DNA from 3 places in the Bacillus sp. JJ1533 genome. Region 3 is predicted to be linked to each of the others. Evidence: riboswitches for the same ligand, from Rfam matches in the RefSeq annotation. Region 3 holds a riboswitch; each other region holds the start of a gene.
The links. Region 3 has a riboswitch for thiamine pyrophosphate ahead of V7138_RS06885 (thiamine phosphate synthase). Riboswitches for the same ligand answer to the same signal wherever they lie in the genome.
Positions count from the first base shown of each region.

Region 1: linked by a shared signal. The riboswitch ahead of thiT (energy-coupled thiamine transporter ThiT) and the one ahead of V7138_RS06885 (thiamine phosphate synthase) in region 3 are both predicted to bind thiamine pyrophosphate.
Region 2: linked by a shared signal. The riboswitch ahead of V7138_RS17210 (3-oxoacyl-ACP reductase) and the one ahead of V7138_RS06885 (thiamine phosphate synthase) in region 3 are both predicted to bind thiamine pyrophosphate.

Region 1 covers NZ_JBALOV010000031.1:26,382-31,592, forward strand. Annotated here, with positions in the region: gene ychF (redox-regulated ATPase YchF) at 1-921, shown strand, start outside; gene rpsF (30S ribosomal protein S6) at 1,117-1,404, shown strand; gene ssb (single-stranded DNA-binding protein) at 1,459-2,013, shown strand; gene rpsR (30S ribosomal protein S18) at 2,060-2,299, shown strand; gene thiT (energy-coupled thiamine transporter ThiT) at 2,389-2,958, opposite strand; TPP riboswitch at 3,033-3,134, opposite strand; gene V7138_RS16255 (YybS family protein) at 3,339-4,268, shown strand; gene V7138_RS16260 (DHH family phosphoesterase) at 4,295-5,211, shown strand, end outside.
Region 2 covers NZ_JBALOV010000032.1:95,280-100,490, forward strand. Annotated here, with positions in the region: gene hmpA (NO-inducible flavohemoprotein) at 59-1,282, opposite strand; gene V7138_RS17190 (RrF2 family transcriptional regulator) at 1,454-1,900, shown strand; gene V7138_RS17195 (RlpA-like double-psi beta-barrel domain-containing protein) at 2,021-2,455, shown strand; gene V7138_RS17200 (hypothetical protein) at 2,511-2,645, opposite strand; gene V7138_RS17205 (hypothetical protein) at 2,810-2,941, shown strand; TPP riboswitch at 3,112-3,218, shown strand; gene V7138_RS17210 (3-oxoacyl-ACP reductase) at 3,308-4,069, shown strand; gene thiW (energy coupling factor transporter S component ThiW) at 4,091-4,594, shown strand; gene V7138_RS17220 (Na+/H+ antiporter NhaC family protein) at 4,634-5,211, opposite strand, start outside.
Region 3 covers NZ_JBALOV010000013.1:65,480-70,690, forward strand. Annotated here, with positions in the region: gene V7138_RS06880 (DUF4145 domain-containing protein) at 239-1,345, opposite strand; TPP riboswitch at 1,624-1,733, shown strand; gene V7138_RS06885 (thiamine phosphate synthase) at 1,852-2,454, shown strand; gene thiO (glycine oxidase ThiO) at 2,444-3,556, shown strand; gene thiS (sulfur carrier protein ThiS) at 3,570-3,773, shown strand; gene V7138_RS06900 (thiazole synthase) at 3,770-4,543, shown strand; gene V7138_RS06905 (hypothetical protein) at 4,637-5,095, opposite strand.

The sequences.
Region 1 (5,211 bases), on a different contig from region 3:
AAAAAGACAGTCCCAACTACCTTTGAATTTACGGATATTGCTGGGATTGTTAAAGGGGCCAGTAAAGGGGAAGGTCTTGGTAATAAATTCTTATCACATATCCGTCAAGTGGATGCAATTTGCCATGTTGTGCGCTGTTTTGCAGATGACAATATTACACACGTATCAGGTAAGGTTGATCCAATTGCAGATATTGAGACAATCAATTTAGAGCTTATTTTAGCAGATTTAGAATCTGTAGATAAGCGGATTGACCGTGTAGCGAAGCTTGCAAAGCAGAAGGATAAGGATGCCGTTGCTGAACATGAAGTGCTTGTAATGTTAAAAGAAGCATTTGAAAATGAACAGCCGGCTCGTGCAATTGAATTTACGGATGAACAAATGAAATATGTAAAGGGCATGCATTTACTAACAAGCAAACCAGTTTTATACGTTGCTAATGTTGGTGAAGATGATATAGTGGATCCTTCTTCAAATGAGTATGTTCAGTTAGTTCGTGTGTTTGCTCAAAAAGAGAATGCAGAAGTCATTGTTATCTGTGCGAAGATTGAATCTGAGATTGTGGAGCTCGAAGGGGAAGAAAAAGCGATGTTCCTTGAAGAACTTGGAATTGAGGAATCAGGGCTTGATCAGTTGATTCGCGCTGCTTATCATTTACTAGGACTAGCTACATATTTTACAGCTGGTGTACAAGAAGTGAGAGCGTGGACGTTTAGAAAAGGAATGAAAGCTCCACAATGCGCAGGGATCATTCACTCCGATTTTGAGAGAGGATTTATTCGTGCTGAGACGGTATCGTATGAAGATTTGCTTGCAGGCGGCTCAATGACGGCTGCTCGTGAAGCAGGTAAAGTACGTCTTGAAGGAAAAGAATATGTAGTTCAAGACGGAGATGTTATCCATTTCCGATTTAATGTATAAGGTATGTTGATGTTAGCCGCAGGACGAAGTTTCGTTTTGTGGCTTTTTGTTTAATAAGAACTCTGTGAGTAAAATTAAACACTCCTTGCCTATAAAATATTCATGTGGTATAATATTTTTCTGTGAGTAATTGAAATAATTGCTCCTTGCCCTTTTTAGGTAAAGGGCCGTTAGTCCAAAAGGAGGTGTAACGTGATGAGAAAATACGAAATTATGTATATCATCCGTCCAAACATTGATGATGAAGCGAAGAAAGCTTTAGTTGAGCGTTTTAATGGCGTTTTAACTGACAATGGTGCGGAGATTACAAACGTAAAAGAATGGGGTAAGCGCCGTTTAGCTTATGAAATCAATGATTTCCGCGATGGTTATTACATGATTCTTAACGTTATGTCTAATGCTGAAGCTGTTAGCGAATTCGATCGTTTAGCAAAGATCAGTGAAGACATTATCCGTCATATCATTGTTAAAGAAGAAGAATAAGAATTGTTTAGAGTATAGACTCTGTTTTAATATCCTGTTAAGGAGATGGTTCTGATGATGAATCGTGTCGTTCTAGTAGGGAGACTTACAAAGGACCCAGAATTACGATATACCCCAAGTGGAGTTGCAGTTGCAACCTTCACACTTGCAGTGAATCGAGCATTTACGAATCAGTCAGGTGAACGTGAGGCTGACTTCATTAATTGCGTTGTTTGGCGCCGACCAGCTGAAAATGTTGCAAACTTCCTCAAAAAAGGAAGCTTAGCTGGCGTTGATGGTCGTATTCAAACAAGAAATTATGAAGGTCAGGATGGCAAACGCGTATATGTTACTGAGGTTGTAGCGGAAAGTGTTCAATTCCTTGAACCTAGAAATGCGAATGACCAACAGCGCAGCAGTGGAGGTAACTTTGGCGGAAACCAAGGCGGAGGCTATGGTGGAAATCAAGGTGGATATGGTGGCAACCAGGGTGGAAACCAAGGCGGATACTCTCCATTTGGACAGAGTCAGAACCCAAATCAAAACCAGGGACCTACAAGAGTAGATCAAGATCCATTTGCAAATGACGGACAACCTATTGATATTTCAGATGATGATCTTCCATTCTAACTTGTAAGTCATTCAATATAATATAATTTGGAAGGAGGAAAAACAAATGGCAGGCGGACGTAAAGGTGGACGTGCAAAACGTCGTAAAGTGTGTTACTTCACAGCTAATGGTATTACACACATCGATTACAAAGAAGTAGATTTACTTAAAAAATTCGTTTCTGAGCGTGGTAAAATCTTACCTCGTCGTGTAACAGGTACAAGCGCTAAATACCAACGTAAATTAACAGTTGCTATTAAACGTGCTCGTCAAATGGCATTATTACCATATGTATCTGGTGAGTAATAAATAAAAGCGATGATCGCCAATGCGGTCATCGCTTTTTTAGTTCTTATTGAAATTCTTAAGCACCATTTCTATGGTCCCTTTGAAACTTATATACTTTGTTTTAATACAAAAAAGCGTGGTGAAGCTAGTATTAATAAAGTCATGACTATGGAACAGAATATGAAAGCACCAAGCATAGTGATGATGTTCGCCGTTAAGGAGAACCATATGGCGTCAAATCCTGTAAGCTGTTCAGCAAAGAAGACAAATCCTGATACAAAATGCCAGAAATAACGAGCTAAGCTGCCGATAAAAATGGCTGAAATAATGAAGGCTAGTGATTTTCCTTTATTACCTTCATTTAAGCTTTTCTGAACACTGTTTTTAAATAATCCAGCAAACCCAATGAAAGAAAATGCTAAGAAATAGTCAATGGCCCCTTGAACTGGATGGATAATCCACGGATCAAAAATGACTTGTAAAAGTCCCCATAAGAATCCTGAAAGAAATCCAATTTTAAATCCCCATCTAAGAGCTACAATAAATACCGGAATCATTGCAAATGATATCGAGATTGATGGCCCGAATTTAATTGATGGTACAAACATATCCAGCGCTAGCGCCAATACCGCAAAAATCGCAGCTTCGATCATTGCCTGTAATCTTGTGTTTCTCATAAAAAAATCCCCCTTGAAGTATGTTGTAAATGAACGTACCCCAAGGGAGAACAACTTTAATAAAAGTAGTGGTTCTCAACATTTTTCCACATCCCTACGCTAGATTTAACTAACAGGTTCGAAGGGTCTGAACATTCATGTTCACTCTCAGCAAAATTGCTCCCCTTGTGGTTACGTTTCCTTATATAAATACTATCATAATCCAAAATAGGGAAAAGTAAAACAAAAAGATTCGGCACAGAGGGACTTTGATTGAAAGCGACACGTACGAAGTCACTAAATCCTGTGGAATTCCAAAAGTTGAAGACTTTCTAGTAAATCTTTAAAATAGAAGGTGATGAACAAATAGGTTCAGTTGCCATATAAGTTGAGGTGAAAAGGTGAAAAACGCAAAAATTATAACAGAAGGCGCAATGCTATTAGCCATATATAGTGTATTGTTACTCCTTACATTATATCTACCACTGCTTGGAGTAGTACTTTCATTCCTTTTGCCCATTCCGTTTATCCTGTTTACGGTGAAATATAAGGTTAAGCAGTCATTGCTATTTATTCTAATTGCTTTTTTATTATCGGGTTTATTAGGTTCTGTCTTTGGGGTTATACATACGATTATGTTTGGAATTACAGGAATCCTGTTAGGTGAACTAATTAACCGAGGAAGAAGCGGGATTGATCTATTTTTGGGGTCTTGTTTGTCATACTTGTTCTCAATCGTGCTTCTGTATGTAACAGCCATTTTGGTTTTGCAAATTGATGTCTTTGATATGATTCGTGAAAGCTCACGGGAATCTTTTGCAATGGCTGAGAGTATAATGAGGGCAACAGGAGGCGAAGTAAATACCGAGGTCGTAACGCAACTGGAAGACTCAATAGAGATGATGCAGTACATGATCCCAAGCATGTTTGTTTTACTTGCAATGCTTTTTGCTTTTGTAACGGTTGTCGCCATGAAACCGGTGCTTGTACGACTTCAGGTTAAAATGAATCCATTTCCGCCATTTCGTGAGATTTCGTTTCCTAAGAGCATCTTATGGTATTACTTACTGATTTTACTTTTTAGCTTTGTTGAAATGGAAAAAGGCACGTTTGGGTATACTGCCTTTTTAAATCTCTTTTTTGTTTTGCAGATGTTTATGGTGATTCAAGGTTTATCTTTTATTTATTATTTTTGTCATCAAAAAGGAATTACAAAGGCTGTGCCTATTGTACTGACGATTCTTTCACCATTTCTCCTTTATATTATTCGAATCTTAGGTATAATTGACTTAGGATTCCAACTGCGAAATCGAATTAGTGGAAAGAAGTAAATCAAAGCTTTAGGAGCTGAAATTACATGCCAGACTTTTACAACAGAAGGTTATTTCGCTATCCTATCTATGCATTGCTTGTGATTACAGGTATTTTTAGTGCAATTCTTACTTATTTTAAATGGATAATTGGGTTAGCATGTTTTTTGCTCCTTGGATTGATTGTGTATTTTTTATACAAAGCAAACTCACTTATGAAAAAAGAAATGGAGCATTATATCTCGACCCTTTCGTACCGTTTAAAAAAAGTTGGCGAAGAAGCTTTAATGGAAATGCCGATTGGGATCTTGCTTTATAATGATGAGTTTCAGGTGGAGTGGGCGAACGCCTATTTATCGAATTTTCTTGATGCTGATACTCTTGTAGGGAGATCTCTTTATGAGGTTGAAGAACTGATTGTTCCATTAATTCAACAAGAAGTCGAAAGTGACACAATTACGTTAAATGAGCAGAAATTTAAGGTCATTATAAAGAGAGAAGAACGCTTGCTTTATTTCTTTGATGTTACGGAACAAATGGAAATTGTGCAATTGTATGAAGCTGAGCGTACGGTATTAGGAATTATCTATTTAGATAATTATGATGAAGTAACCCAAGGGATGGATGATCAACGAAAGAGTTCGTTAAATAGCCAGGTTACATCGCTTCTTAACGAATGGGCGACCGAACATGGCGTATTTCTAAAAAGGACTTCATCCGAGCGATTTATCGCAGTGTTGAATGAAGAAATCTTGTCCAATCTTGAAAAGACAAAGTTTACAATATTGGATGATGTGAGGGAAAATACTGCGAAGGATAGTGTAGCATTAACCTTAAGCATTGGGATTGGAATTGGGGTTCCAACCCTACCAGAGTTGGGTGTTGCTGCACAATCGAGCTTGGACCTGGCATTGGGACGGGGGGGAGACCAAGTAGCGATAAAGCTACCGAATGGAAAGGTTAA
Region 2 (5,211 bases), on a different contig from region 3:
TGAATAAAAAAACTCTCAATTTCATCATTGAAACTGAGAGTTTTTAAATAGTATACAATTATTGGACAGTTACTGCTTCTGTTGTTTCTTCTAATTCATCTGCTGGGCCAAAGAATTCGAAGTGGATTTTCTCTGATGAAACTCCCCATTCTTTTAATGAACGATACATCATTTTCATAAATGGTACCGGTCCACAGAAGTAGAAATCAGCTTCAGTTGTTCCTACAGTTGCTTTTAACCAATCAAGGTCAATGAAGCCTTCCTTATCGTAGTTCATGTCTTGACGGTCTTGGTCAGTAGGGGCAGAATACGCAACGAAATTTTTCACACTCTCATGTTTCTCTGCAAGTGCTGCAACCTCATCTTTTAATGCGTGAACCTCACTGTTAAGTGCACCATGAATGAACATAACTTCACGTTCAGGCTGTTGCTCCACGATTGTATTTAGCATACTAACCATTGGCGTTAATCCAACACCACCACTAATTAAAATAGCAGGAGTTTCCTTCGATTCAAGAATGAAATCACCAGCCGGAGCACTAATAGTAATCACATCGCCTACATTGATTTCTTGATGTAAGTAATTTGAAACGACACCATGCTCTTCACGCTTTACACTAATTCTGTAATAGTCTTTACCAGGTGCATCTGAAAGGCTATAGTGACGGATATGAGTATATTCATCACCTTGAGGCTGAACTTTAACAGTTAAATATTGACCAGCTGGATAAGAAGCAATTTCTTTTCCATCCTCAGGTTTTAAATAGAAGGAAGTAATAACTTCACTTTCTTTCACTTTACAGTCAACGACAAAGTTTCTGAAGCCTTCCCAACCACCAGGCTGTTCTTTTGCTTCCTTATACATTTCTTTTTCCACACCGATGAATGCATCTGCAATCACACCATAGGCTTCAGCCCAAGCATTGATGATATCATCCGTTGCCGCATCGCCTAACACTTCTTTAATTGCACCAAGTAGATTCTCACCAACGATTGGATAATGTTCTGGTTGAATTCCTAATGCACGGTGTTTTTGAGCAATTTGTTTAACGACTGGAAGAATAGCTTCTAAATTATCAATATGAGCAGCAGCCGCGTAGACTGCGTTTGCTAATGCGGTTTGCTGACGACCTTGTCTTTGGTTAGCGTGGTTAAAAATATTTAATAATTCCGGGTTGTTTTTAAACATACGTTTGTAAAAATGAGTTGTAATATTTTTTCCGTATTTTTCAAGAACTGGAACAGTGCTTTTCACGATATCAATTGTTTTTTCATTTAGCATGATTAGACGTCCTTTCTAAAACAAATATTTAAAATACATGTTTATAATATAACGACAGTGCTAATAAAAGATACCTTTAGAATACATCTTTTGAAAAGTTGTCACATTTAGGTAAGGACAGGACTTTCGTGCTATACTTAGAGAGAACTCATGAATATAAGGAGTTTTTAAATGAAATTAACAAATTATACGGATTATTCGTTACGTGTTTTAATGTATTTGGCAATGAAAAATGAAGAAGAATTATGCACCATCCAAGAAATTGCAGAAGCATATAATATATCAAGAAATCATTTAATGAAAATCATTCATCATTTAGGAAAACTAGAATATATCAAAACAATTCGAGGGCGTAATGGTGGCTTTAGGCTTGCGAAGCATCCGAAGGATATTAATATTGGGGAAGTCGTTTCAAATACAGAAGAGGACTTTAATATCGTTGATTGCTTTAAAGAAGGAGGGGGCTATTGCTCAATCTCGCCATCTTGTAAACTAAAACATGCCTTGTATGAAGCATTACAGGCTTTCATAAATGTATTGAATGGGTATACATTAGAGGATCTTGTTACTAATAAAACAGATTTGCTTGATTTATTTCGTTTGCAAGAAGAGAAGTAATGTGGGAAATAACATTCCCTTTCCGGTCTGACTCTCCAATAGGAACCAATACTAGTCGTTTAACATACATTTAAGTAGACGAAGTAATTAGAAAATTGGTTTTAAAGGAGAAGGAGAGAGATGATAAGACATACGCCTGGTTTTTATTGCCCTTATTGTCACGGATACGTAGAACCACGGAATTGGTATGACGAATACTATTACCAACAGTACTCTGTACCATACTATGGGTGGGATTGGAATCGGAATCCTGAAACGATTTTAGGAAAAGCAACTTGGACATGGGGCGGAACACCAACAAAATGTGAAATCGGATGGTCCTATGATAACAATATGACCGTAGCAGTCAGCGAAAACAGCCCATTTAAATGTGGTCAGCGATTACGAATTCGTAATGTGTCATTTGTCCCGAATCAAGACATCATTGTAACAGTAGTAGACCAAGTGAAGAAATTCCCTGCTAATCGAATCAATCTTCATCGAAAAGCATTTGAAGCCTTGGGTGCATCACCTAGTGTAGGGGTATTAAATGTAGAAATTACGCCTATCGATTAAAAGACTCAAAGGAGAACAATCCCTAAATTGTCCTCCTTTTTTCATGCTATTTTTCTTATTCCATTTGATCCATAAGCTCGCGATGATTTTCCTCATCATTTTCTTTAAGAAGATTTTCTGAATGTAATGCATCATAAGCTGGATTTGTAATATAAAGAACCTGGTTCTTCAGATGTTCATCTTTCTTCACAAATATCCATCCTTTCCCATTTCTTATTTTACTAATATGGCTGTTTTTAGATTGTTTTAGACACAGAAAATCTTTTAATAAATTTTTATATTAGCAAGCACATTTTTATATTCCCATCATATACTACTTATTGTGTGAGAAATTGTTAGAAGGGAAGTATAAAGATGAGCAACGAGATTAAAACACCAGTTACCAACGACTACAAGGACAAAGAAGGGTACAAAGTAATCAAAGTCAATCTAAACAATCCAACAGAAAATTTATTTGCAGTCGTAACTCCTATAAAGATGCAGTAATCTAATTAAAATACTATCTTTTCGTACGTATTCTTACATAGAAAAGATGGTATTTTTTATTTTGCTAGAAATAGAACCTGAAGTACAAGGGGAGTAAATACATTTAAAGGGCTCAATCAAATACCTTTACTTTTTGGCATGAACATACTATGCTTAAAGAAAGAATATTCGCAAACTACTAGGGGTGCCCAATTGGGCTGAGAGAAAAACGGACGTTTTTTAACCCTTTGGACCTGATCCGGCTAATACCGGCGGAGGAAAGTAGAGTGGAAACTTCCATTTTCTCTTGATACCAATGCCAGGTCCATTAATGTGGACTTGGCTTTTTTGCGTTTTTCTTATTTACTATTTTAGGAGGCTACTAGAATGAAATTACAGAATCAGGTTATTCTTGTCACAGGAGGCGCTCGTGGATTAGGGAAGGAGATTGTAAAAGCGTTCGCTAATCAAGGAGCGAAAGTAGTTATTAATTATTTCAATAGTGAAGCAAAAGCCTATGCTTTAAAAGAGGAAATTGGTGAAAATGCAATTGCGGTTCAAGCAGATGTCACAAAACGTGAACAGGTAGATAACCTATTTGTTGGAGCGAAAAAGCAGTTTGATCAACCTATTACAACAGTTGTTAATAATGCCTTAATTAATTTTCGTTTCGATCCAATCGCTAGAAAAAATGCAGCAGATATTTCATGGGAGGATTATCACGTACAGCTTGAAGGTGCAATCCGCGGAGCCTTACATACAACCCAGGCAGCGATGTCTGACATGAAGGAGCTAGGATTTGGTCGAATCATAACGATTGGTACAAATCTCTTTCAAAACCCTGTTGTTGCTTATCATGATTACAACACAAGCAAAGCAGCACTTCTAGGATTTACACGAAACATGGCAAAAGATTTAGGTGCCTTTGGTATAAATGTGAACATGGTGTCAGGAGGATTGCTCCAAACAACAGATGCGAGTTCCGCAACTTCTGATGAGGTTTTCCAATTAATCAAGGATTCTACACCACTTCAAAAAGTCACAACTCCAGAGGATGTTGCGAACGCTGTTCTATTCTTTGCTTCTCCTTGGAGTAAAGGTGTAACAGGGCAGAACCTAGTTGTTGATGGCGGCCTAGTAATGGATTAAACAACCATGGGAGGTTTCATAATGAGTAAAACATTGAAAATGACAATAACAGCAATGCTTGTTGCGATTGGCACCGTAACAAGCCACCTGTTTGCAATACCCATTGGTTTCACAAAGGTGTTTCCAATGCAGCATTTTATTAATGTACTGTCTGCAGTAATCTTGGGACCAACTTATGCTGTTCTTCAAGCTTTTTTAGTTTCTTTACTTCGGAACATGCTTAGTACAGGCTCCTTATTTGCCTTTCCTGGAAGTATGATCGGAGCGTTTTTAGCGGCGTTTTTATATTCAAAAACAAAGAAAGCCTCAATGGCAATGACTGGTGAAATAATCGGAACAGGTCTATTGGGTGCGATGGCTTGTTACCCAATCGCCACACTCATTCTTGGGCAGGATGCAGCCCTTTTTGGATTTGTACCATCGTTTATCTTTAGTTCGATTGCAGGTTCCATCTTTGGATTTATTATCGTTGGTATCGTATTAAAAAGCCCGGCCTTTAAAACATATCAAGAACGTAACTTCTAATATTCAGAAAAAGACTAAACAGTTTTTGTTTAGTCTTTTTTAAATCATTAGACCACCTATGACATATAGTACAATGGCAATAACACCGCCAATCGCTGAAACCTTTAATTTATATTGTGCATAGTCTACAAGGTCCAAGTCTAAGATTGATGCTGTTGTTATCGTTGTATCACCAAGAGGGGAGGTCAACGCTCCAAATGCACCACTCGCGAAAACTGCTCCCACCGTTAAGGGGATAGAGGCGCCAGTTGATAATGCAAGCGCAATCCCAAGTGGCATAAATAACCCCCAGGTTCCCCACGACGAACCAATAAAATAACCAACAATTGAACCGATTAGAAAAATTGTCGCAGGCGTTAGAAAGCCTGGTAGAAAAGAACCTAAGGTTGAACTAATAAATTCTGAGAACCCAAGCTCCTCAGCTGACAAGGTCAAGGCCCATATCAGAATAAGTAGACTGATTGCCTGCATCATTTGATTGCCACCGTCGTAAAAATGATACATAATTTCATGCAATTTTTCTTTACGAACCATATAAAAGACGAATGTGAAAATGAGCGTGATAAACACTGCTAAGAGCATCACAAAAGTTGCATCTGCCATCGAAAATGCTTCAA
Region 3 (5,211 bases):
CTAAGGATTGCTCCTATAAATTCGTCAAAAAACAAGAATTTCCTGCTAATTTTTCGGCCATAAACTCAATTTTTATTAAATTTTACACTTAATTGTGAACGGATATTGTTTTGAAGCGAAATGATGATTATTCATTTTAATAGAGTGCTCTCGGGGATAATCAACACCTGAGGATATTGCCACTACAAAAAAGACACCTAGCAAGGGTGCCTTAGAAACCATAGGTAAGTAAACACGTTTACTTACCCTTCAACTGCCCAAACAATCTCCCTACATTCACAACTCCGACATTTTTATATTTTCCAAGAATCACCAACTCTTTTGGAAGGTGTCCAACAGTATGGATTCCGTCTTCATTTAATTGTTCTATGAGACTTGGAATTCCAGTAAATTCGTCCTTCGTTAGTGGTATTTTTTTCAGTGCATCTGTTAGGATAATGTAATCTGACTTATAAAATAAAAAAAGGTCACCAGGTCGTTCAAGGGTAACTTTTCTACGAATCTTTTCTTCTTCAATAAAGATTTTTAGTTCTTCAAACAATTGCTTGTCATTATTTTCATTGAATCGTTTCACATGCTTATGAAGGTTTTCGAGATTGCTAGGTAATTCACTCATGATTCGCGCCTGCTGTTCCGCACCTAATCTGATTAAAAAGGTCTCCGATTTATCAAACCGTTGTGGTAATAAAAAAGCATCACGTAGAAAATAAGGAACTTCAAGTGTGTCCCCTTTATATTCAATTGTACGAATCGTTGTGTACCCTGGCTCTGCCATTTTTTCTGGTTCAGCATCGGTTGAAGCAGAAACTTCATGGCGTGCTTTTTGATTTGTAGTTCCCTTTTTCATAGAAGCAACTAATAAACCCTCTAGTGATTTCAAACGGAGCTCCAATTCGGTAATGTCATAACGTTCTTCCTTCGGAGGTGTTGGATCCTGGTATTCCGGGACCTCAATCGATAATAAGGTGTACACTTCGACGAACCATCTGACAATCCTGTATATGGCTTCCCATGATAAAAGGGCTTCAGAAAAACGAAACTTTCGTTTGTCATGTGAGGCTTGATTACCTAGTTGACGAACTAGATGAAGAGCATCTCTTATTTCAGTTGTAAGAATTCCTTCATTATCTAAAATAGTGAGTCTCCCTTTTAATGTTATACGCGGATCTTCTTTCATTTTTTCATATTTCATTACTTGTTGAAGAATATTTTCAATAAGTACCCTTGAATGGGTAAGCATCGTACGTGGGCTCGAAAAGATGGTATTTTCTAATTCTCTCGCTAAAAAGGCTAGTTCCTTGGATATAGGTTCTAAAAATCTATAAAAATACGAAGATGAATTCATGACATGGTGTTCCTTTCCCGACCGCATAATGAAGGCCAGAATCTTTTTATATAGACTCAGGCCGTCTTTAAGATATTTATTTTAGATGAAATGAAGAGGACAATCAATGGTTTTTACACATTTAAACGTTTTGAAATTTTTGCGTATGAGGCAAAAACCAGGATAATCCGGGTACCACAATGGGACAACAAACCTGTCCTTCTGTCCCAACCTTTGATTCATATCCCTTTTCAATTCACCTTAATTGTGTTAATTTTAATATATAATTAAATATTTTGTATTTTCACTAGGGGAACTCTTGATAAGAGCTGAGAAAAAAGTAGTTACTTTGAAACCCTCATTACCTGAACAGGCTTGTACCTGCGTAGGAATGTGGTAAAGGCAATTTTGATTGTTTATGTACAATACAAACCACTTTCCTGCATTGGAGAGTGGTTTTTTGTTGTGCTTTTACCGTTCTATTCCTTTTAATGCTACAAGTAGACGAACGAAAACGGAGGAATCAGATGAAATTAATCGCTGTGACAGATGATCAACACACCGTAGAAGCTCTAGCTGAAAAAATTACCACGATTAAAGATGTGATTGATTTTGTACAAATTAGAGAAAAAACAAAGTCAGTCAGAGAACTTCTAACATTAATCGAGTCTTTACTCATTAATGGTGTGGAAAAAGAAAAAATCATAATAAATGACCGCTTAGATGTTGCATTATGTATGGGCATTCCTACTGTTCACTTACCTGAGCATGGACTTCCTATACAAATGATTAAACAACGGTACCCTCATATACGGGTTGGCTGCAGTGTTCATTCATTTGAAAAAGCAACAGAAGCTGAAATACATGGAGCAGATTATGTCCTCTATGGTCACTGCTTTGAAACAAGTAGCAAGCAGGGATTGCCTCCAAATGGGATTGAACCCATTCTACATATGAAAGAAGAAATGAAAATCCCTGTCTATGCAATTGGTGGCATAACGCTAGAAAACATTCAATCTATCAAACTTGTTGAGGCAGATGGGATAGCACTCATGTCCAGTATTTTTAACGCTGATAATCCCCTTTTGATAACCAAAAAACTAAATGAGGCGATTCAACATGAAGAATAATTATGAAGTAGTTGTTATTGGTGGTGGGATTATTGGTTCTTCTATTGCCTATTTCTTAGCAAAGGCACATGTAGAGGTGGCATTGTTTGAAGAGGGACAAATAGGAATGAAAACAACGAAAGCGGCTGCTGGCATGCTCGGTGCACATTCAGAAAGTGATGGTGATTACTCCCTCTTCTTCCCTTTTGCAAGATCAAGCCAACTGGAATACACCCGTTTAAAGGATGAACTATATGAAACAAGTGGTGTTGATATTGGGTATAGGACGGGAGGGATACTAAAGCTAGCTTTCACTAATGAAGACAAGCAAAATCTCGATTCGCTTCTTAAGCTGCCGACAGTCAAATGGTTGAACCGACATGAAGTTAAAAGGATGGAGCCTGAGATTAACGATGATGTACTAGGTGCTGCTTATATCCAAGATGATGTGAGTGTAATTCCTACCAGTACTTGTGAGGCTTTTGCAAAAGCCGCTCAGATACATGGTGCTTCTATTGTTGAAAATTGTTATGTATATGAAATCGACAAAAAGGATAGCAACTACATCGTTAAAACAGAAAAAGGCAATGTTGAAGCTAAGCATATCGTTATAGCTACAGGGGTTTATAGCAACAAACTATTTAAGAACCTTGGAATATCTGAACAGTTATCACCTGTTAAAGGAGAAAGTTTAATCATTCAACATCACAATCAGATGTTACAGCACACGTTGTTTTACGATAAATCTTACATCGTGCCAAGAAATAAAGGCAAGCTTGTCATTGGTGCAACGATGGTTCAGGATGACTGGAATGATTCAATTAGCCTACAAAGTGTTCAATTTTTAATTGATAAAGCAAAAGAGATGCTCCCCTCTTCTATAAACTGGAAGATTGACGGATTTACTGCAGGCTTAAGACCTACCACCTTTGATGGGCATCCATTTATCGGCAGACATCCTAAGGAGGAACGCATTTTTATAGCTTGTGGCCACTTCCGGAATGGGATTCTACTTGCACCAGCAACCGGGAAAATGATCCGAGATCTTGTATTAAATAATCGGGTAAAACAAGAATGGATTGATGCCTTTCGTCTTGATCGAAGGCAAACAGCCATGATTTAGGGAGGTGATATAAATGAGGATTAGGCTTAACGGAGAGTTTGTAGAACTCCCTGAAGAAGTAAGTTCAGTGGGTAAGCTTTTGGCACATTATAAGTTGGAAAACCGGATTGTGATTGTAGAGATCAATGAAGATATTATTCAAAAAGATGACTATAAAACAATGAAACTCAAAAATGGGGATGTCATCGAAATCGTTCAATTTGTAGGAGGAGGATAATCATGTTAACAATTGCAAATCGTACTTTTAATTCTAGACTTTTATTAGGAACTGGAAAATACCCGTCTTTTGAAATTCAAAAGCAAGCTGTGGAGGTATCAGACGCAGAAATTTTAACGTTTGCTGTAAGAAGAATGAATATTTTTGAAGAAAGTCAGCCCAATTTTTTAGAGCAATTGGACTTAACAAAATATACACTACTACCAAATACAGCAGGAGCGAAAACGGCCGAAGAGGCTGTTCGAATTGCGAAACTAGCGAAGGCTTCTGGTTTATGTGACATGATTAAGGTTGAGGTAATTGGGGATGACCGATCGCTTTTACCAGATCCAATTGAAACATTAAGGGCGTCAGAAATGCTTCTCGATGAAGGGTTTATTGTGCTACCGTATACGTCAGATGATGTAGTATTAGCCAAACGGTTGGAGGACCTAGGTGTTCATGCGATTATGCCAGGTGCAAGTCCAATTGGTTCGGGTAAAGGAATTATTAATCCGTTGAACTTAAAATTTATTATCGAACAATCTCAGGTTCCGGTCATCATTGATGCAGGAATCGGTTCTCCAAAGGATGTTGCCTATGCAATGGAACTTGGTGCAGAAGGAGTATTATTAAATTCAGCTGTTTCAGGTGCAAAAGATCCTGTAAAAATGGCACGCGCTGTAAAGCTTGCCTTGGAAGCAGGACGGTTAGGCTATGAAGCAGGTCGAATTGAAGAAAAAGACTATGCAGTCGCGAGTAGTCCGATGACAGGCTTGGTTGGCTCATAAGAATATCGGAAAAAATTTTCAATTATTAAAAGAGACTCCAAGCCAGTACCTAGTAGGGATTGGTTGAAGTCTCAATCTTTTTTTGTGTAAGTTTTATCGATTTCCGGATCCTATACCGGTCCCGTTTCCACAGCCATCAAATCCGGTGCCTGTAGTACCTGCACCTGGACCTCCTATTAAGCCGGTACCAACTCCAGCTCCACTTCCTGCTGTTCCAGCTCCCATTGTACCAGCCCCACCGGCTCCACTAGTCCCTGTTCCCATTTCGGTAGTGCCTACACCAGGTCGGCCTGTATTCAATTCATCACAATTTTGGCCACGGTTATCATTCATAATGTTGGTGCGACCATTGTTATTTCCATTTCTGTTATTATTTGTGTCTCTATGATTGAAACCACGATTGTTGTCTTGGTCACCTTGATTTCGTTGATTTAAAATTCTTACATCCCCATCGTTATTTTGTGTATCAAAGTTATTATCGTTACCTGCACAACCTGCTAGTCCAACAACTAATAAGGCTGCACTTAAAAAAGATGGTACCGATTTTTTCATATGTTAAGCCCCCTTATCTAATTAGAAACGTTTAAAGGAAAAATGTTTTTTAAACGCTCTTCTTTAGAATGGCTTAACTCATAATTCTTTACTTCTGTTAGATAACGGTAATAAAT